3 regions of the Blautia segnis genome follow, and region 1 is predicted to be linked to each of the others. Evidence: predicted binding sites of a transcription regulator. Region 1 holds the regulator's gene; each other region holds the start of a gene.
What was found. Region 1 encodes HrcA, which represses chaperone genes, less so after heat shock. Its sites were predicted from a motif close to TGTTAGCACTCNNNNNNNNNGAGTGCTAACA; they were not measured.

Region 1 (7,427 bases):
ATTCCGGCGGCTACAAGCACAGCGCAACCGGAATTACAAACTGGAGATGTATTGCAAGCCACCACGTTCCGTCTGTTATGCACAGACCTGATTTTACCCCGGTTAACGGCGGAAGCCTGATGCGCGATAAATTTAATGAGATCAGCATGCATATGGAAGAGAAAATGGGACATCCGTTCTTCTGCTGCGATGCAGTTCTGGATACCTGCTCCAGACAGATCGCCATCTATTCCGGCTATGCCAAAGAGATGATGCCTATCAGCTGGAAGATTGCAGATAAGCGTACCTATGTACACTGGGCTGAGAAAAAATATGATATTCTGGTATTTGGAATGCCTCAGAAATTCCACTATGGTGATGGAATGGGAACCAACCCCATCATGCTGATGCAGGCGCTGAGCGCACAGGTTCTGCGTTTTAAGAGAGTTATGAGCGACCACTGCGTCATCATCTGTTCCTCCATCTGCAACGGATATTTCCACGATGAATTATGGCCGTATTTAAGAGAGCAGTATGAGATGTTCCAGCATGACCATATGAATATTCTGCCGGATATGAACCGTTATGGTGAATATTTCGGAACAAACGAAGAGTACATCCGCAAATACCGTTTCTGCAATGCTTTCCATCCGTTCCACGGATTTTCCATGATGGCCTGCGGACATATTGCGGAGATGAACACCAGCGCCATCTATCTGGTTGGTGCACAGGAGCCGGGCTATGCAAGAGGAATGGGACTGAAGACCCGGGAGACCTTCGAGGAAGCATTAGAAGATGCCAAGAAGAAATTTGTAGGCGAGAATCCTAACATTCTGGCACTGCCTATGACCTTTAAGAAATCAGCTGTACATCTTTGCATGAAAAATCCTGAGGAAGACTGCATGGATGAATACGGACACCGCCATGGCGGATGCGGATGCTGCTAACCTGTGAATATAAAGTCACGGAGGAAGACTGGAAATGGATGAAAAACAAAAAGATAAGGGCTATGTACTGCGGAAGCTGTTTTTCGCTTCCCTGTACCTGAGCACCTTTACATTTGGCGGCGGTTACGTGATCGTAACCCTCCTGAAGGAGAAATTTGTGGATCAGTACCACTGGATCGATGAGGACGAAATGCTGGATCTGGTGGCCATTGCCCAGTCTTCTCCAGGAGCAATCGCAGTCAACGGGGCAATTGTAGTAGGATATAAGCTTGGAGGGATTCCCGGCATGCTGATGTGCGTGCTGGGGGCTATCATTCCGCCTATGGTGATCCTGTCCCTGATCTCTGTATTTTATGATGCATTTCGTTCCAATTATTATATTGCCGCGCTGTTAAAGGGAATGTCCGCCGGAGTGGGCGCAGTCATCATTTCCGTGGTATATGACATGGGCAAAAACGTGGTGAAATCAAAAGACTGGATCAACATTGTGATCATGATCGCCAGCTTTTGCGTCAGCTATTTTCTGAATGTGAATATTATATTCATTATTTTGGGCGTAGCTGCATTTGGATTTGTGCGGACACTGTTGAAGGAGGGTAAAAAACGATGATCTATCTTCAGCTGTTTTTAAGCTTTCTTCAGATCGGCGCCTTAAGCTTCGGCGGAGGTTATGCGGCTATGCCGCTGATACAGGAACAGGTGGTAACGTTACATGGATGGCTGTCTATGGAAGCGTTTACCGATCTTGTGACCATTGCGGAAATGACGCCGGGTCCCATTGCAGTGAATTCCGCCACCTTTGTAGGCACCCAGATTGCAGGCCCGGGCGGTGCGGTTGTGGCGACCCTTGGCTGCATCTTGCCTTCCTGCATAATCGTAACTTTATTGGCATATATTTACACGAAATACCGGAATATGTCTCTCCTGCAGGGAACACTGGCATCCCTTCGCCCGGCGGTTGTGGCAATGATCGCCAAAGCAGGAGTGACCATTCTGGTTTCTGCCTTTTTTATCAGCGGAACCATAGACCTTGTCCGGGAAAATGTCTGCATCCGAATGGTTGTGTTTTTCGGGGCAGCCCTGGTGCTCCTTCGGAAATTTAAAATGAACCCCATTCTTGTAATGGTCCTGTGCGGTGTGGCGAATATGATATTCTGCGGGGTAATGGGAATCTAAAAGGATATTTTGTCTGCAAGACAGCACCATGAAGGAAAAAACAACTGTTTTCTTGACATTGATGCGTGAATCGTGTAAGTTTTGTAGTAACTGTTTTGCGCATTGCAAAGCGTCCACCTGTAAAAGAAGTGGACGGTTATGCCGCAGGGAAAAAGTAAGGGAGGACGACAGTGTGAATATTTGCGTATATGGTGCCTCAAGTGCCCAGCTGAAGGACATTTATTATGAAAAAACACAGGAGCTTGGAAGAGCCATGGGAAAACGGGGCCATGGACTGGTGTTTGGCGGCGGAGCCACCGGAATGATGGGAGCAGCAGCCAGAGGCGTGTCAGAAGAGAATGGATACATACTTGGAATTGCGCCCCGCTTTTTTGACCAGCCCGGGGTACTGTATGAGAAATGCACGGAATTTATTTTTACCGAGACCATGCGGGAGCGCAAGCAGCTTCTGGAAGAAAAATCAGATGCCACTATTGTAGCGCCCGGAGGAATCGGTACTTATGAAGAATTTTTCGAGATCTTTACCCTGAAAAGCCTGAACCGGATCGACAGGCCCATTGTCCTCTACAATATTGACAGATATTATGACAGGATGAAGGAACTGCTGGAATATACTGCCAGGGAGAAGTTTATGGATTCTTCCATATTAGATCTGGTGGTATTTCTGGATGAGCCGGAGGCGATCCTGGATTACCTGGAAAACTACAGCAAATAAAGCAAATGAGATGTCAGAGAAAAATCCCTGTCCCAGGTTTGGGGCAGAAGGTATTTCCCTGACATCTTTTTTGCTGTTTGTCAGAGCGTGCAAAAAAAGTGTTCTCGTGATCTACATGCTCTAGAGCCTGTTTGAAAAATCATTCCTGCAATCTGCACGCCCCACTTTGCGGTATATTTCACCCGAATTCGGTTGTCGTAGCCCGCTACGACGCCCTCATCCGGGCAAAATCTCCCACAAATTGTGACGCACATCTTGCAGAAAGCCTTTTTCAAACACACTCTAAGGTAAAAACTATCAAAAAAGATGAAAAAAATTTGTAAAAAATATTGACAAAAAGAATGTTGAGGTGTATCTTAAGAGCATAGATGTTAGCACTCCTAAATAATGAGTGCTAACAAAAGGATTCGAAGAAGCCAGACGGGAATAGAAATCAGGTTTGACCGTCCGCTTTTCAGAAAGGAGCAGATATTTCATGGATGAAGTATTAGATGAGCGCAAACGGAAAATACTGAAAGCAATCATCAAGACTTATATGGAAACAGGTGAGCCGGTAGGTTCCAGAACCATTTCCAAGTATCCGGATTTGAATGTCAGCTCTGCTACGATCCGAAATGAGATGTCCGACCTGACGGATATGGGCTACATTGTACAGCCCCACACCTCAGCCGGAAGAATTCCATCAGATAAAGGCTATCGCCTTTATGTAGATGAGCTTACCAGGGAGAAGGAAGCTGAGATCGCAGAAATCCGTGATATGATGATTGAGAAATCAGACAAGATGGATAAGGTGTTGAAGCAGGTGGCCAAGGTCCTTGCCAATAATACCAATTACGCGACCATGGTTGCCGTTCCTCAGTACAGAGGAAGCACCCTGAAGTTCATACAGCTTTCACGTGTGAATGAGCGGCAGCTGATTGCCGTAGTTGTATGTGAAGGCAACGTCATCCGGAACCAGATCATTGATATTGAAGAGGAGATGGATGACCAGACGATCCTGAAGCTGAATCTTCTTCTTAACACCAACCTGAACGGTGTTCCCATTCAGGACATCAATCTTGGCATGATCGCCAGACTGAAGGAACAGGCTGGAAGCCACAGCGGTGTGGTTGCAAATGTGCTGGACGCAGTTGCAGCTACCATCCATGTGGATGAGGAAGATATGAAAGTATATACGTCAGGAGCAACCAACATATTCAAGTATCCTGAGCTTGCAGACACATCCAAAGCCAGCGAGCTGATCTCCACCTTCGAGGACAAACAGGAACTTGCGGATATGGTCCGTGGGGAAATGGGAGATTCGGAGAACACAGGAGTCCAGGTATACATCGGAGATGAAGTTCCGGTGCGGACCATGAAGGACTGCAGCGTGGTGACAGCCACCTACGAGCTTGGAGATGGAATGCGGGGAACCATTGGAATCATTGGTCCCAAGCGAATGGATTATGAGAATGTGGTGGACAGCCTGAAGAAATTAAAAGTCCAGCTTGATGAAATGGTAAATAAGAAAACCTAGAAAGGCGGTTGAAAGCGTGTCAGAAGAAATGAATAAAGAAGCCGAAGTACAGGAAGAAGCAGTTGACATTCCGGTAACTGACGGAAGCGAAGAAGAGGCAGCAGATACAGCCCAGGCAGCAGAAGAGGAAGCTTCTGATGATACAGCTGCTCCGGAAGAGACGGAACAGCAGCCAGAAGAGGCAGAATCTCAGAAAGAACCGGAAACCAAGACCAAAACTTCTTTCTTCGGCAAGAAGAAAAAAGAGAAAGATAAATTTGAACAGCAGATCGAGGATCTTACAGACAGACTGAAGCGCAGCATGGCGGAATTCGATAACTACCGTAAGAGAACGGAGAAAGAGAAATCCAGCATGTACATCATCGGTGCCAAGGACATCGTTGAGAAAATGCTTCCTATCGTGGATAACTTTGAGAGAGGTCTTGCACAGGCACCGGAGGATGATCCATTTGCAGAAGGCATGAAGATGATCTACAAGCAGATGATGACAGCCTTCGATGAGATGGGTGTGAAGCCGATCGAAGCTGTAGGCAAGGATTTTGATCCGAATCTGCACAACGCAGTCATGCATGTGGAAGACGAATCCGTAGGCGAGAACATTGTTGTTGAGGAATTCCAGAAGGGATACACTTACAAGGATTTCGTTGTAAGACACAGCATGGTAAAGGTTGCTAACTGACCGAAAGCAACTTAGTGAAGGCGAGCAGAATGCGAAGCCTAAACTTAGTGCGAGGTCGTTCGATCTCACTTAATGAGGGCAAGCCGCAGGCGCAGACCGAATTTAGTGAATCGAACTTCATTAAGACATTCACGAATTTCAGAACATAGATTGAAACAGGAGGAAAATTATCATGGGAAAAATCATTGGTATTGACTTAGGTACAACAAACAGCTGTGTAGCTGTTATGGAAGGTGGACAGCCAACCGTTATCGCAAATACAGAAGGATCCAGAACAACACCGTCAGTTGTAGCATTTACAAAGACAGGTGAGCGTCTGGTAGGTGAGCCTGCAAAACGTCAGGCAGTAACAAACGCAGAGAAAACAATCTCCTCCATCAAGAGAGAGATGGGTACAGATTACCGTGTAACAATCGATGACAAGAAATATTCCCCACAGGAAATTTCCGCTATGATCCTTCAGAAACTGAAAAAAGATGCAGAAGGATATCTTGGAGAGTCTGTTACAGAAGCAGTTATCACAGTTCCTGCATACTTCAACGATGCTCAGCGTCAGGCAACCAAAGATGCTGGTAAGATCGCAGGTCTTGATGTAAAGCGTATCATCAACGAGCCTACAGCAGCAGCTCTTGCATATGGTCTTGACAATGAGAAAGAGCAGAAAATCATGGTTTATGACCTTGGCGGCGGTACATTCGATGTTTCCATCATCGAGATCGGTGACGGCGTTATCGAGGTTCTTGCAACAGCTGGTAACAACCGTCTTGGCGGTGATGACTTCGATCAGAGAATCACAGACTACATGCTTTCCGAGTTCAAGAGAACTGAGGGCGTTGACTTAAGCAACGATAAGATGGCTCTTCAGAGACTGAAAGAAGCTGCTGAGAAAGCAAAGAAAGAGCTTTCTTCCGCAACAACAACCAATATCAACCTGCCATTCATCACAGCAACAGCTGAGGGACCGAAGCACTTTGATATGAACCTTACAAGAGCAAAATTTGATGAACTTACACATGACCTTGTTGAGAAGACAGCAGAGCCGGTACGCCGTGCACTTTCTGATGCAGGTCTTACCAATGCAGATCTTGGCCAGGTACTTCTGGTTGGCGGATCTACACGTATCCCGGCTGTACAGGACAAAGTAAGACAGCTGACAGGCAAAGAGCCAAGCAAGGCCCTGAACCCAGATGAGTGTGTTGCACTTGGTGCTTCTATCCAGGGCGGTAAGCTTTCCGGTGAGGCTGGTGCAGGTGACATCCTTCTTCTTGATGTTACTCCGCTTTCCCTGTCTATTGAGACAATGGGAGGTATTGCAACCCGTCTGATCGAGAGAAACACAACAATCCCGACCAAGAAGAGCCAGATCTTCTCCACAGCAGCAGACAATCAGACAGCTGTAGACATCAACGTATTACAGGGTGAGCGTCAGTTCGCGAAAGACAACAAGTCCCTTGGACAGTTCCGTCTGGATGGAATCCCGCCAGCACGTCGTGGTGTTCCGCAGATCGAGGTTACATTTGATATCGATGCCAACGGTATTGTAAATGTATCTGCTAAGGATCTTGGAACAGGTAAAGAGCAGCACATCACAATCACAGCTGGTTCCAACATGTCCGAGTCCGAAATCGACAAGGCTGTTAAGGAAGCTGCTGAGTTCGAAGCTCAGGATAAGAAACGTAAAGAGGCGATTGATACAAAGAACAATGCAGACTCCATGGTATTCCAGGTTGAGAATGCACTGAAGGAAGCAGGCGACAAGCTTGATGCAAATGATAAGGCTGCTGTAGAGGCTGACTTAAATGCATTAAAAGATATCCTTGCAAAATATACAAATACAGAAGATCTTGGCGATGCTCAGGTTGCAGAGATCAAAGCAGCTCAGGAGAAGATGATGGAAAGTGCTCAGAAGCTTTTCGCAAAGATGTATGAGGCACAGAACCCACAGGGCGGCGCTGGTCAGGCCGGACCGGACATGGGCGGAGCTTCCCAGGGCGGAAATGAAGCAGGCTACGGCGATGATGTTGTAGACGCTGACTACAAAGAAGTTTAATAAGTAATAATTTCATAAGTAAAGTTCCGGAATTCTGGAACAGGAACCAGCAGCCCGGCCGTGAGTTTTCATGACCGGGCAATGGCGGTAGAAGACACTAAAAGGATATGTCGCCCGTTGGTGACAGCAAAATGAAGACGTTAGGAAAAGAAAGAAATCATGGCTGATAAAAGAGATTACTACGAAGTCTTAGGCGTTGACAAAAACGCTGATGAGGCTACCTTAAAAAAAGCATATCGTCAGCTTGCCAAGAAGTATCATCCCGATGTGAATCCGGGAGATAAGGAAGCTGAAGCAAAATTCAAAGAGGCAACAGAGGCTTACAGCATCTTAAGTGACCCGGACAAGAGAAGACAGTACGACCA
Region 2 (7,427 bases), on a different contig from region 1:
TGAGCGTATCTGGCATGACAGACCTGGTTTACAATGATTTTTATGTGGAAGACGGTGCAGACGTGAATATTATTGCAGGCTGCGGAATCCACAACAGCGGATGCAATGAAAGCCGTCACGATGGCATTCACACCTTCCATGTTGGAAAAAATGCCAATGTTCATTATGAAGAGAAGCATTACGGCGAAGGAAATGGAACCGGAAGCAGGGTCCTGAATCCGGTAACCAATATTGAACTTGGGGAAAATTCTGTATTCACTTTGGATACTGTGCAGATCAAAGGGGTAGATTCCACGATCCGTACCACCAATGTGGAGATGGACGCAGATTCCAAGCTGTTTGTTCTGGAGCGTCTGATGACAGACGGTGAGCAGAAAGCGGAGTCTGATATTGAGGTTTGTATGAATGGCGCAGGTTCTTCCGCCCAGATTATTTCCCGTTCTGTTGGAAAAGGAAACTCTTCCCAGGTTTTTCATCCTAAGGCAGTTGGAAAAAATAAATGTCATGCTCATATCCAGTGTGATTCCATTATCATGGATCACGCAGAGGTAGGTTCCATCCCTGAGATTCAGGCGAAGCATGTAGATGCCGCCATCATCCATGAAGCCGCCATCGGTCGAATCAACGATGAGCAGCTTTTGAAGCTCCGTACCCTTGGCATGACCGAAGCGGAAGCAGAGAATGTAATTATCGAGAATTTCCTGAGTTAAACAGAAAAATAATAAAATACCTACTATGCAAACGTCCCCAAATAGGGTAAAATAGCTCATATTTACAATTGGGAGCTTTTACAGAGGGACGAAATATGTTTGAAAAAATACGAAACAGGTCAACCGGATGATTGCCCGTATGTTTGCGGCAGGTTCGGTTGTGGCAATCAGTCCAATATTTTCTGGTTAAAAGGGCGAAGCAGATGATGGAGGAGCGCTACAGTGCCCAGGAACAGAACCGGATGAAAACCGAGTTCCTGTCCAACATGTCTCACGAGATCCGTACGCCGATGAATGCCATCACCGGTGTCCGCGAACGCCTCCTGGAATGCGGAATGGACGATTATTTGGTGAAGCCCATAGAGATGAAGGATCTCTGTAAAATCATCCGGAAGTATCTGCCAGAGGACAAAATATTGGATTAAATATCGGATTTTTTTACATGTAAAGAACTGCCAGACGGCGGTATAACAGAGCACTGTCTGGCAGTTTTTGTCTTTCTTGCTTTTCTGTTAGCACTCACATATAGATTAGTGAAACTTATCGATGACCAAAGTATAAAGAATTTATTCAGAAGGCAGAAGGCGGTGATCTTTTTGAGATTGAAACAGCTGCAGATTATTCAAAGATATGTTTGCAAAATGCCTGGCTGGAAGACCTGGAACCGCAGATGAAGTGGCAAATGTAGCAGAACTTCTGATGAGTGACAAAGGTGCATTTACACATCCTGCAAAGGGTATGCTAAAAGGCAAAAAAGAAACACGGAACAGGTATGTTCATTTGGCAAGAGGAATAAATACGGAATGGATATTGACAGCATAATAAAAGCATTAACCAAAGACGCTTTGTACACCTATGAGTTTGACGTTACCACAGGAATTGTGGAAAAAGACCATACAGGAGAAACCACCTATGACGTGACTTACCGACGCCGGAACGATTCCGATCATTGCCATGACCGCCAATGCCTTCGTGGAAGATATCCAGGAATCCAAGGAAGCCGGAATGAACGAGCACATATCCCAACCCCTGGACATCACCAAAGTTCTGTCAGCTATCTGCAAATATATAAAGAAATAACTCCAAAATTCCAAACAGCCGTTCAGCCGGAGCCAATCTCCCACTGAGCGGCTGTTTTACGCCATAGGACAAAGACTAATATTAGAAGTTGTTTTTTCATTTTAAGGCTTCACAAATTCTTCACAAAAAATTAGCACTCACCTCTTGACAGTGCTAACAATACGTGTTATATTACGTACAGAACAAAGGAAGAGGAAAAAGAAAAGTTCCAGTTCCTTTGATGAAAATGATAATTCAACACAAGAGTGTTCACAATATAAGGAGGAATCAGTTATGTTAATGCCTAGTATTTTTGGAGAGAATTTATTTGATGATTGGATGAGATTTCCGACAGAGCGTCAGAGCAACGCAGGTTACAGAAATGCGGAGCTGATGAAGACCGATATTAAGGATGTAGATGGCAATTATGAACTGAGCATGGATCTTCCGGGATTCCGCAAAGAGGATGTGAAGATTCAGCTGAAGGAAGGTTACCTTACCATTCAGGCGTCCAGAACCGAGAATAAAGATGAGAAAGATAATAATGGTAAATATGTTCATAGAGAGCGTTACACCGGACAGTGTTCCAGAAGCTTCTATGTAGGCAAGGATCTGGAGCATGATGACATTCATGCGAAATATGATAACGGCGTCCTGACCGTTACTTTCCCGAAGGAAGCCAAGAAGAAAGAGCCGGAAGAGAAGAAATTTATTTCTATTGAAGGCTAAAAACAGCAGACCACACCATAAATAATGCGCCTTCCGTGAACCAGAAGCGGCGGCTGGCGTAAAGAATTTTGAATGACTGCGAATTAGTATTCGTTGCACATGGCAGTCCTGAACCATTTGATAACAGCTTCTTTCATATAGATTCCTGTAATTTAAAAAAATTTCCTAATTTTCATATAGATAGTTTCATACCCCCATCGCCTGTCGGTACCCGCCGACAGGCTTTTTCATGTGTAAGGACATCCACGGCTGTTGTGGGATTCTCTTTACATCATTTCCGCAGTCTGTTATACTTGTCTGGAATTTACAGCAGGAAACAGAAGGAACTTTATCATGAACTACATTGTATTTGACCTGGAGTGGAATCAGAGTCCGGGAGGGAAAAGGTGGTCCAACAGCCGTCTGCCTTTCGAAATCATAGAAATCGGCGCAGTAAAACTGAATGAAAAGAAAGAAATTGTGGACAGCTTTCAGCGCCTGATCAAGCCCCAGGTGTACAACTGGATTCATGACAGCATCCACGAAGTGATCCACATGAATTATAAGGATCTGCAGAATGGAACGCCCTTTCCGCAGGCTGTGACAGAATTTCTGGAATGGTGCGGTGAGGAATATATATTTTTTACCTGGGGAAATCAGGATGTGATGGAACTGCAGCGGAATATGAAGTATTATGGCAAGCTTTCCATGATTCCGGGCCCCGTAACCTACTATGACGTGCAGAAATTATTTGCCATCCGCTACGAGGAAAATCACGAGCGCCGCGCCCTGGAATTTGCCGCAGACAAGATGGGCATTGCCAAGAAAATGGAGTTTCACCGCGCACTTGGAGATGCTTACTACACCGCGTGCGTTTTGCAGAAAATAGAAGATGAATATATTTTGCCCAACTCATCCCTGGATGTATACCAGAACCCCAAGAGCAAGAGAGAAGAGATCCATGTATCCTATCCAACTTATGATAAGTTTGTCTCAAGGGAATTTTATTCTAGGGAAAAAGCCATGAAGGATCGTGAAGTAACCAGCACCAAATGTCCGCTTTGTCACAATCCAGCCAAGCGCAAGATCCGCTGGTTCATGAATAATTCCAAGGTCTATTACAGCATTTCCCTCTGCCAGGAGCATGGCTTCGTCATGGGAAAGATCAGGCTTCGCAAAACCGAGAATAACATGTATTACGCCATCAAAACACTGACCAATGTGTCCGACGAGGAAGCTGAAGAAATCCGCCAGAAAAGGGAGGCCCATCGAGCAAAGAAGCGAAGCAGGAAAGCGGAGGAATCCGCGAAACAATAAATATCAGAATATTAAAAAGGGGCGTGATCATCACGCCCCTGGAACTGTCAGCAGATTCGCCAGAATCGACCGTTCATACTGCATTCCCCATCCAACCATCTGTCCATTAAAATAATACTTACTCTTCAACCGAAGCGGCCCAACCGCATTGGAAAGAACCCTCTGCTTCCGGGTAAGCGTCTTGACATCCGTTCCAATAGGAACAGTCACATAAATATTCTTCGTATAATAGAATGGATACGTATTCCCACAATTATTTAAAAGATACTGCTCACTTGGAAGGTTCTCCTTCGGAACCGGATTCATGCTCACCTTAATCCTCTGACGTTCGAAATTATCAAATCCATAATCCAGAAGACTCTTGGTATCACTCCATGCACCATTCACCGAATTCATAACAACTGCCACAAGAAGCATATTTCCACGTTTTGCGTAAGTGACAAGGGTTGCGCCAGCAGCATCCGTATAACCGGTTTTTCCGCCAAGGACACCGTCGTAAGCATAATCTCTGCCCGCCATCATCTTATGATGATTCAGCAGATAACGTGTTTCTGTGAAAACATTAGTCGGCGGAATCTCATACAGATCCGTGGTGAAAAACTTCCTGCATGTGGCATTCTGCCAGGCTGCCTTGGCAATCTTCGCCATATCATTGGCAGTGGTCACATGGGTCTCATCCGGAAGTCCGTTTGGGTTATTAAAATGTGTATTGGTACATCCCAGCTGCTGGGCTCTGGCATTCATCAGTTCCACAAATTTCTTCACAGAACCGGAAACCTCTTCTCCAATGGCCAGTGCCATCTCGTTGGCAGATTCCAGCATCAGTCCCATAAGAGCCTGCTCCACGGTGAAAACCTCTCCCGCATCACCATAAATGGTAGAGCTTCCTGCCTCAATTCCATAAGCTGCCTGCTGGGATAAAGTAATCTGTGCGCTTGTATCCAGATTCTCACAGCCAAGAAGACAGGTGAGAAGCTTGGTGATACTTGCCGGGTAAAGCTGGGTATCCGCATTCTTGGAATACAGGATCGCTTCCGAATTCAGGTCCATAAGAACTGCTGACTGCGCTTCAATCTGGGGCCCGGTTGGCCATCCCTCAATAGAATCTGTATCCGCAGCCTGTGCATAATACTCGGTATGGGGATTAGGGGTAGGCGTAGGAGAAGAAACCGCTTCTGCAAGAACAGAACTGGTCTGTCCCAGAAGCATTCCTACAGCCAGAGCGCCGCAGAAAATCCGCTTTATTTTCATATGAAATATTTTTTTACTCATAAAAATCCTTTCTGCTTCTCTAAAGCAATCGTGTCACATACGTTATCATATTATACCACCTTTACCTCTGTAAAACTATTAAAAGACTGTGAAATTTAAATGCCAGCCCCTTCTTTTCCCATAAAATCCCCCTTTTTCAGGACAAATTTGCCTTAAATACTTGACATATAGAATTTTTCACCATTATAATGGACAGGAAAAAACAATAGGCAAAGACTGCGATGGAGACAGTAAGCTGCTTTGAAAGGCACAGCGAGACGGGGACGGTGCGAGCCCGCCGCAAGTAAATTCAGCCGAACATCACTCCGGAGTTTTATTTCTGAAATCACAGTAGGGAATAACGGCGTTCCCCCGTTACCGGGAGCATGTATCGGCCATGAGCCCGTACATTGTGACAGGTGGTATAACGAGTGCTGACAGCCTTCGTCCTTTTGCAGGATGAGGGCTTTTTCTTATTATATCGACTTTTTATAAAAAAAAGGAGGAAAAAACTTTGTACCAGAAAGTAGACACGAATCTGAATTTCGTAGATCGCGAGAAAAAAGTAGAAGAATTCTGGAAAGAAAACCATATCTTTGAAAAAAGTATGGAAAACCGTAAAGAAGGCCCGACTTACACCTTCTATGACGGACCGCCGACAGCAAACGGCAAACCTCATATTGGCCATGTGCTTACACGAGTTATCAAGGATATGATCCCGAGATACCGTGCAATGAAGGGTTATATGGTTCCGCGTAAGGCAGGATGGGATACCCATGGTCTTCCGGTAGAGCTTGAGGTAGAGAAGAAGCTTGGTCTGGATGGCAAGGAACAGATCGAGGAATACGGTATGGAGCCATTTATCCAGCAGTGTAAGGAAAGCGTCTGGAAATACAAAGGAATGTGGGAGGATTTCTCCTCAACAGTTGGTTTCTGGGCTGATATGGAGCATCCATATGTAACTTACGAGGATAATTATATTGAGTCCGAGTGGTGGGCACTGAAAGAAATCTGGGACAAAGGCCTCTTATATAAAGGCTTCAAGATCGTTCCATACTGCCCGCGCTGCGGAACCCCGCTTTCATCCCAGGAGGTTTCCCAGGGATATAAATTAGTAAAAGAACGCTCTGCAATCGCACGTTTCAAGGTTATTGGCGAGGATGCATATTTCCTGGCATGGACCACCACGCCGTGGACACTGCCATCCAACGTTGCACTTTGTGTAAATCCGGATGAGACCTACTGCAAGGTAAAAGCTGCAGACGGATACACCTATTATATGGCAGAAGCCCTTCTTGACAAAGTACTTGGCAAGCTTGCGAAGGATGAGGAGCCTGCATACGAAGTTCTTGAGACTTACAAAGGTAAGGATCTGGAATACAAAGAGTACGAGCCTCTTTTCAAATGCACAGGCGACTATGTAGCATCCAAGGGCAAAAAAGCACACTACGTTGTATGCGATAACTACGTTACCATGAGCGATGGTACCGGTATCGTTCATATTGCTCCTGCATTCGGTGAAGACGATAGCCGTGTGGGCCGTGAGTATGACCTTCCATTCGTACAGTTTGTAGATGGAAAAGGTAACCTGACAGCTGAGACACCATACGCTGGCGTATTTGTTAAGAAAGCAGACCCGATGGTTCTTACCGATCTTGACAAAGAAGGCAAACTGTTCGACGCTCCGAAATTCGAGCATGACTATCCGCACTGCTGGCGCTGCGATACTCCACTGATCTATTATGCAAGAGAATCCTGGTTTATTAAGATGACAGCTGTTAAAGAGGATCTGATCCGCAATAATAACACCATCAACTGGATTCCGGAAAGCATTGGTAAGGGACGTTTCGGTGACTGGCTTGAGAATGTCCAGGACTGGGGAATCAGCCGTAACCGTTACTGGGGAACACCACTGAACATCTGGGAGTGCAGCTGTGGTCACATGGAATCTGTTGGAAGCCGTCAGGATCTCTATGAGAAAACAGGGGACGAGCGCGCCAAGACAGTAGAGCTTCATCGTCCATATATTGACGAGCTTACTATGAAGTGTCCGAAGTGCGGCGGCACTATGCATCGTGTACCGGAGGTTATCGACTGCTGGTTTGACTCCGGAGCAATGCCATTTGCACAGCACCACTATCCATTTGAGAATAAAGAGTTATTCGAGAAACAGTTCCCGGCAAACTTTATTTCCGAGGCTGTTGACCAGACAAGAGGATGGTTCTACTCCCTTCTTGCTGAATCCACTCTTCTGTTTAACCAGGCTCCATATAAGAATGTTATCGTTCTTGGACATGTACAGGATGAGAACGGACAGAAGATGAGTAAGTCCAAAGGAAATGCAGTTGATCCATTTGACGCACTTGAGACTTACGGAGCTGA
Region 3 (7,427 bases), on a different contig from region 1:
GCGGATGTGGATGGTATGAGCGATGACGAACTGGAGGAAGCCAGCGAGGTATTTGTCCTGCCAGATGGAAAATATCTGATCGTAGAGGGATAAGGACTGCCAGTAATCCTGTTGGATAAATTCATATTACATAGACGTAAAATCAGGTTGCTATAATAACCATAAACAAAGATACAGGTGCAGCATTTTACAAAGCGACCCATAGTTTACAGCATTGTAAAAAGCACTTGTAGAAATGTTTAAAATATGTTACGATAATGTTAAGACTCAGCCAAAAGGGGAATGTAAAGGAGGATGGCATATGAGATCTAGGAAAATTATAGCAATGGTTATGACTTTTCTTATGATGCTTTCCTTGCTTCCGTCACTGGTATTCGCTTCTGCGGTACCGTCCGGAGAATTAGGAGGCAAGCTGAAAATCAAAGGAACTGCAGCTGTAGGATCTGAACTCAGCGCAGATTATACCAAAGTTACACCAGAGGGGCTTAGTGATGACTACGTAAGCTTCAGCTGGTCAAGGAAAACAGGAGACCAGCTTACAGAGGTTGGTACGGAGAAAACTTATAAGCTTACAACTGATGATCTTGGAAATAAGATCCAGCTGAAGATCACCGGAAAGTCCGAGCTTGGAGTAACTGGTGAGCTGAAAGCAAACACAGTTGAAATCGTGGCAACACCGGAGGAAGCTCCGCAGGAGACTACAGAGGATCCGGATGCTGCAGCTGCACAGGATACAGCAGCTGAGGATTCTGCCGCAGAGGATATCCAGCAGGCAGAAGATGCTCAGCCAGCAGAGGATACTCAGGACGAAGTAATTGATATTGGCGGGGAACCGGAAGCTTCTGCTGATGAAATGCAGCCGGCAGAGAACCAGACAGCAGCAGATACCACAGATACATCTGATTCAGCAGCTGATTCTGCAGATGCTGCACAGCCGGCTGATACCGCAACAGATGACAGCGTAATCGATATTGGAACAGAAGACTATCTGGAAATTCCAGAAGAAGGTCAGAGCAACGATGCATCTGAGGCAGACAATGCGCAGGATGCACAGGCACCGGAGGAAGTTTCTTATGCAGCTGAGGCAGCAGCGGATACTGCATCAGAGGACGGAACTGCAGTTGTAGATTTCGGAACTGTAGATGCCGGATTCACACAGGAGGAATCTAATTCCATAGCAAAGACCGTCACCATTAAGAACATCGGTACAGGTACTCTGAATTTTAACGAGATCAGCCCGGAACACTTTATGGTACAGGATATCAATGAGCCTCTCGCAGCCGGAGAGCAGACATCCGTATGGATCATGCCAAGAGCAGGCGTTGAGGCCGGAGAATACAAGGATACCATTACCTATACCACAGAAGAGGGTACAGAGGTTTCCTTCAATGCGGATATGGTAGTAGCGGCAGCAGATGATCAGACACCAGCTGAGGAGCCGACAACTGACCCAACTCCAACCGAGGAACCATCCGCCGACAATCAGATACCAACTGAGGAACCGGCAGAGCCTACTCCGGAAGTTCCATCAGAACCAGAGGTTCAGAATGATCCGAAGATTGAAGCAGCAGATGAAACAATCACGGACAACACTGTAAACCTTGGCGAGTTTACCGTAGATGCGGATACTGCACCTACACCTGTAAAACTGAAGAATTCCGGTACCGGAACTGTGAAGCTTGCAGTACAGACTGATAAAGATTTTGTAACAGCAGCCTTTGCTTCTGAAGAAATTGAGCTTCCAGCAGATGGAAGTACTACAGCAGCATTAAGCATTACACCAAATGATACCAGCGAGACTGGTGACTTTGAGGATACCGTAACAGTTGTCAATGCAGAGACTGGAGATACCCTGCTTGCTCTTAAAGTTTCCTACTCTGTTAAGGAGACACCAGCTCCGGAGCTGACTGCAGATCCTTCAAAGGTAGAATTTGACAGCAAAGAGGTTGGCTACACAGAAGCACCTGTAGCAGCAACTGTAACTCTTGAGAACACAGGCAATGTGAAACTGACAAACCTTACTGTAAGCATCAGCGGAAGTGAGTTCACTTTAGGCAATCTGCCGGTAGCAGAACTGGATTCCAGTCAGACGGCATCCTTTACCGTAGCACCTGCAGTTGGATTAGCAGCTGGTTCTTACAGCCAGAACATCTCCATCAAAGCAGACCAGATCACAGAAATCGTAATCCCTGTAAGCTTCACTGTAACTGAAGCAGCTGTTAAGCTTACCGCAGTCAGCAAGCCAGCAGACATCACTCTGGCAAACGGCGTGGAGAAATCCGCAGAGGGATTACAGCTCCCATCCACAGTTAAGATTACCACTACAGCAGGCGACATGAACGCTTCCGTAGCATGGGATGTAAATGGATGTGCTTACAACCAGAACAGTGCAGAAGCACAGAAGTTCTCTGTAAATGGTACCGTTACCCTTCCAGATGGCGTGACCAATCCGGATAACCTGAACCTGATCGTATCTGTAAATGTTTCTGTAAGCCGCGGACCGATCGTTTCCGATGCTTCCAAGAACACAATTACAGGAATCAGCTCTGATGGTTCTTACACCACAGAGACCAAGATCACCTTCACAGCAGTTGGAGCAGGAACCGACATTGAGAACCCGATTAAGGGTGATGTAAGATATCTGCCTCTGAACTGGGAAGTTCTGGAATCAAGAAGCTGGGACAAAGCTCCATATTCCGCAACCTTCCGTATGGGCAAGAGTGGTAACTACACCTTAACGGTAACCTACAACCAGCAGAAATTCGATGGAAGCAACTGGGTAAACACAGGCACACAGGATACCAAACAGGTGAACTTCACCGTTGCAGCAGCACCGAATCAGACACTGACACCTGCTGCTGACAAGTCCGATGCAAACCAGAAGAACGCAGTAAAGACTGGTGATAACACACCAATCCTTCCATTCGTAATCATTCTGGTAATTGCAGTGGTACTGATTGCAGGAATCCTTGTTTACCGCAATAAGAAGAAATAATAAGCATTCAGCTTTTTCAAAAATAAAAAAGCATGAATGATGAAAGGGGAGGCTGATAACAGCTTCCCCTTTTTGGCGGCAGAAACCGCAGGAATGTCCGTGTACATCAGACCTTTTTTATAGATCATTCCATCCATCAACAAATATTACTAGCACTCATTTTAAATGAGTGCTAAATTTTTCTTGACTTTTGGGAAATTTGGTATTACTATAGTTTGTATAATTTAGAAGACAAAGGAGAGTGAGCTGCATGGCTGAGAAGCATGGTAGTTTATCAATTAACAGTGAAAATATTTTTCCAATTATAAAGAAATGGTTATATTCTGATCACGACATTTTTGCAAGAGAGCTGATTTCCAATGGCTGTGACGCCATCACCAAGCTGAAGAAGCTGGATGTTATGGGAGAGTATACACTTCCAGATGATTACAAGGCAGAGGTTCATGTAATCGTTAATCCGGAAGAGAAGACCCTGAAATTTATCGATACAGGTCTTGGTATGACAGCAGACGAAGTAGAGGAGTACATTACTCAGATCGCTTTTTCCGGCGCAACTGAGTTCCTTTCCAAATATAAAGACAAGACAACAGATGACCAGATCATCGGACACTTCGGACTTGGATTCTATTCCGCATTTATGGTAGCCGATGAGGTTCAGATCGATACTCTTTCCTATAAAGAGGGAGCAACTCCGGTACACTGGACCTGCGACGGCGGTACAGAGTATGATATGCAGGATGGCAATAAGACCACAGTTGGTACTGAAATCACCCTGTTCCTTAATGATGAGAGCACAGAGTTCTCCAATGAGTATCGTATGAGAGAAGTGATTGAGAAATACTGTTCTTTCATGCCTGTGAATATTTATCTTTCCAAGGAGAATGCTCCTCAGGAATATGAGACCATCGATGAGTCCGAGCTTCGCGAGGATGATGTGGTTGTAGAACATATCCACGAGGATGCCAAGACTGAGGAGAAAGAGAACGACAAAGGGGAGAAAGAAGTAGTAGAAGTTTCTCCTGCCAAGGATAAAGTAAAGATCAACAAGCGTCCGGTATCCTTAAGTGACCCGCAGCCGCTGTGGATGAAGCATCCGAACAGCTGCACAGATGAGGAATACAAGGAATTCTACCGCAAGGTATTCATGGACTACAAGGAGCCTCTGTTCTGGATCCATCTGAACATGGATTACCCGTTCAACCTGAAAGGTATCCTGTATTTCCCGAAGATCAATACAGAGTACGATTCCATTGAGGGAACCATTAAGCTGTACAACAACCAGGTATTTATTGCAGATAATATTAAAGAGGTTATTCCGGAGTTCCTGCTTCTTCTCAAAGGTGTGATCGACTGCCCGGATCTGCCGCTGAACGTATCCAGATCTGCCCTGCAGAATGATGGATTTGTAAAGAAGATTTCCGAGTACATCACCAAGAAGGTTGCAGACAAGCTTACCGGAATGTGCAAGACAGACCGTGAGTCCTATGAGAAATACTGGGATGACATCAGCCCATTTATCAAATATGGCTGCATCAAGGACAGCAAGTTTGCAGACAAGATGAATGACTATATTCTTTTCAAGAACATTGACAGCAAATATCTCACTCTGAAAGACTGCATCGAGGAGAACAAGAAGCCGGAAGAGAATACCGAGACAAAGGCTGAGGAAACCACAGAAGCCAAAGAAGAGAATAAAGAAGACTCCAAGGAGAAAGAGCCTGAGAAGACTACCATCTTCTATGTAACAGATGAGGTTCAGCAGAGCCAGTACATCAATATGTTCCGTGAGGCAGGCAAGGATGCGGTTGTTCTGAAGCACAACATTGACAGCGCATTTATTTCCCACTTAGAGCAGAAAGATCAGACCATCCAGTTCAAGAGAATTGATGCAGACCTTTCCGAGGAACTTCGCGAGGACGGTGCTGCTGATGAAGAGACATCCAAGACACTTACAGAAGTATTCCGCAGCGCCCTGAAAAACGACAAGCTGGAAGTGAAGGTGGAGAACCTGAAGAATGAGAAGGTTGCTGCTATGATGACACTTTCCGAGGAAAGCCGCCGTATGCAGGATATGATGAAGATGTACAATATGTACGGCATGGATCCGTCTATGTTTGGCGGCCAGGAGACTCTGGTGCTCAATGCCAAGCATCCGTTGGTTCAGTTTGTTGCTGGCAACAAGGATTCTGAGAAGACTCCGGTAATCTGTGAGGAACTCTACGATCTTGCAATGTTAAGCCACAAGCAGCTCTCTCCGGAAGAGATGACCAAATTTGTACAGAGAAGCAACGAGATCCTGCTTATGCTTACCAAATAAATTAAGATGTCAGGATTCTAAATAAAAGACAGTCCCGCCAGGACAGGGGAAATCCCTCCTGGCGGGACTGTTTTTTGCATGCGTAAAAACCGCCAGGACGAAAATCCTAAAATTTTTTACATTTTTATAAAAAAATTATCTCAAAAAGCTAAAAAACTGGAAATTAATTCGTATTATATATAGAGGCAAAAATTCGCTAACTGCAGATGCAGGAGTAACTAATTGTGGGAGGGACTTAACATGAAAGAGGTATACGGAACGATACGTAAACTAGGTGCAACATCAAAATACAAAGGATATTATTTTGTGGCAGAAGCTATACGGATGACTATGGAATTTCAGGAAAGACCGATGAAGATCACAAAGGACATTTATCCAAGGCTGGCAAAGAAATTTAAATCCAAACCATCCAATATAGAGCATGATATCCGTACTATTGTAAATGTATGTTGGGAAAATCATCGGGAAAGGCTGGAACAGATCGCCGGATATCCTCTGGAATACAGACCAACGAACAGTGAATTCGTAGACATGATCGCATTTTATCTGGGAACGGATGAGGAGAGCTGAGACTATAAGCTCTCAGCGGAAATCTCATTACGACTGAAAAACTCCGTTACATACTGCTCCCAGAGATGGTCCAGTTCTTTGCCCGGGAAAAAGGTCTTCAGGGAAGTGCCGGTAGTGCAAAGAAGGGTTTTGTTTTTGTACTGAAGGTTCAGATATAGTCCCGCCACCTGTTCCGGGGGAAAAGGAAGGGACGAGTTCTGAAGCAGGGCAGCAGCTTTATTGGGAGAAAACTGAAGCACGATCTTAAAGGAAAGCGGCGCACGTTTCCCGCGGATGATGGAATAGCAGATGGGCTTCACCTCTTTCCACAGTGAGTAGGTGCGATGGCTGGAACTTAAAAATTCCTGCTGGTCATTGTCGAAAAATTCAGTCTGCAGTCTGCCGTCAATGGTAAAGAGATTGCTTGTGGTGATCTCGGCCTGGTTCAGCCAAAAAAGGTCGAAGGTGTCGCCGAGAAAAAGTTTGTTTGTGAAATCTTTCTGATCAGTGATTTTCAGGGCAAGCATAGGTGCCTCCTTTCACGGGAAAAACAAATTCATAAGTATTTACCATTATAAAGCAAATTGCCAAAAAAGGAAAGAAAAAACTCTTTTCAAACATGTAGTAATGTGTTAATATAGATGTGGTATTTAAAACTACATAGCATGGAAAAGAGGACGATATAATTGAGCTATAAAATTGTTATAGATAGTTGCGGAGAACTTCTGGAGCAGTGGAAGCAGGATGAGAGATTTGAATCTGTACCGCTGACGCTTACTGTGGGAAGTGAGAATATAATTGATGACGAGACCTTTGACCAGGCAGATTTCCTTCAGAAGGTTGCAGCCTGCCCGGAATGCCCCAAGTCAGCGTGCCCGTCTCCAGAGAGCTACAGAAAGGCATTTGACTGCGAGGCAGATCATGTGTACTGCGTGACTCTTTCCTCTGAATTAAGCGGTTCCTACAACAGCGCTGTTCTTGGAGCAAGCCTTCTTCATGAGGAGAGGAAGGATAAGCAGGTTCACGTGTTTAATTCCCGCTCTGCTTCCGTAGGACAGACCCTGATCGCCATGAAGATCGCACAGTGCGAGGACGCTGGACTTCCTTTTGAGGATGTCATCAGCGTGGTGAATAAATATATTGAAGAGCAGCATACATTTTTCGTTCTGGAGAATCTGGAGACCCTTCGCAAGAATGGCCGTCTTAGCCGTGTGAAGGCACTTGTGGCAACTGCACTTAAGATCAAGCCGATCATGGGCTCCACACCGGAAGGCAGCATCTGCCAGTTAGACCAGGCCAGAGGCATGAACAAGGCTCTTGTAAAGATGGTGGAGAAGATTATGGAAGCTACGGAGAACAGTGAGAGTAAGGTGCTTGCCATTTCACACTGCAACAGCCCCAAGAAGGCTCAGATGCTCAAGGAAGCCATCCAGGAGAAGATGAAGCTGACCGACATCGTGGTACTTAACACGGCCGGAGTCAGCAGCATGTATGCAAATGACGGTGGAATTATTGTAGCGGTATAATGAATACGCTTCCTTTTTTGAAAAAAGTGTGCTATACTCA

Region 2: H8S54_RS01995 (Hsp20/alpha crystallin family protein) is a predicted target of HrcA. The motif match lies at 1,919-1,949, and genes of this name have one in related genera.
Region 3: htpG (molecular chaperone HtpG) is a predicted target of HrcA. The motif match lies at 3,143-3,173, and genes of this name have one in related genera.

The regions. Positions count from the first base shown of each region.
Region 1 is NZ_JACOOT010000012.1:51,399-58,825, forward strand. It holds gene H8S54_RS05490 (lactate racemase domain-containing protein) at 1-926, shown strand, start outside; gene H8S54_RS05495 (chromate transporter) at 961-1,536, shown strand; gene H8S54_RS05500 (chromate transporter) at 1,533-2,102, shown strand; gene H8S54_RS05505 (LOG family protein) at 2,275-2,817, shown strand; gene H8S54_RS18815 (DUF6783 domain-containing protein) at 2,898-3,059, opposite strand; gene H8S54_RS18820 (DUF6783 domain-containing protein) at 2,991-3,140, shown strand; gene hrcA (heat-inducible transcriptional repressor HrcA) at 3,293-4,333, shown strand; gene grpE (nucleotide exchange factor GrpE) at 4,362-5,012, shown strand; gene dnaK (molecular chaperone DnaK) at 5,185-7,062, shown strand; gene dnaJ (molecular chaperone DnaJ) at 7,222-7,427, shown strand, end outside.
Region 2 is NZ_JACOOT010000004.1:71,252-78,678, forward strand. It holds gene H8S54_RS01975 (SufB/SufD family protein) at 1-710, shown strand, start outside; gene H8S54_RS01980 (sensor histidine kinase) at 869-1,135, shown strand; gene H8S54_RS18520 (hypothetical protein) at 1,341-1,532, shown strand; gene H8S54_RS01990 (hypothetical protein) at 1,514-1,837, shown strand; gene H8S54_RS01995 (Hsp20/alpha crystallin family protein) at 2,064-2,498, shown strand; gene H8S54_RS02000 (3'-5' exonuclease) at 2,832-3,794, shown strand; gene H8S54_RS02005 (D-alanyl-D-alanine carboxypeptidase family protein) at 3,825-5,066, opposite strand; gene ileS (isoleucine--tRNA ligase) at 5,560-7,427, shown strand, end outside.
Region 3 is NZ_JACOOT010000026.1:20,584-28,010, reverse strand. It holds gene H8S54_RS11585 (glyoxalase) at 1-93, shown strand, start outside; gene H8S54_RS18295 (COG1470 family protein) at 302-2,995, shown strand; gene htpG (molecular chaperone HtpG) at 3,246-5,312, shown strand; gene H8S54_RS11570 (sporulation initiation factor Spo0A C-terminal domain-containing protein) at 5,553-5,882, shown strand; gene H8S54_RS11565 (DUF5721 family protein) at 5,885-6,388, opposite strand; gene H8S54_RS11560 (DegV family protein) at 6,548-7,387, shown strand.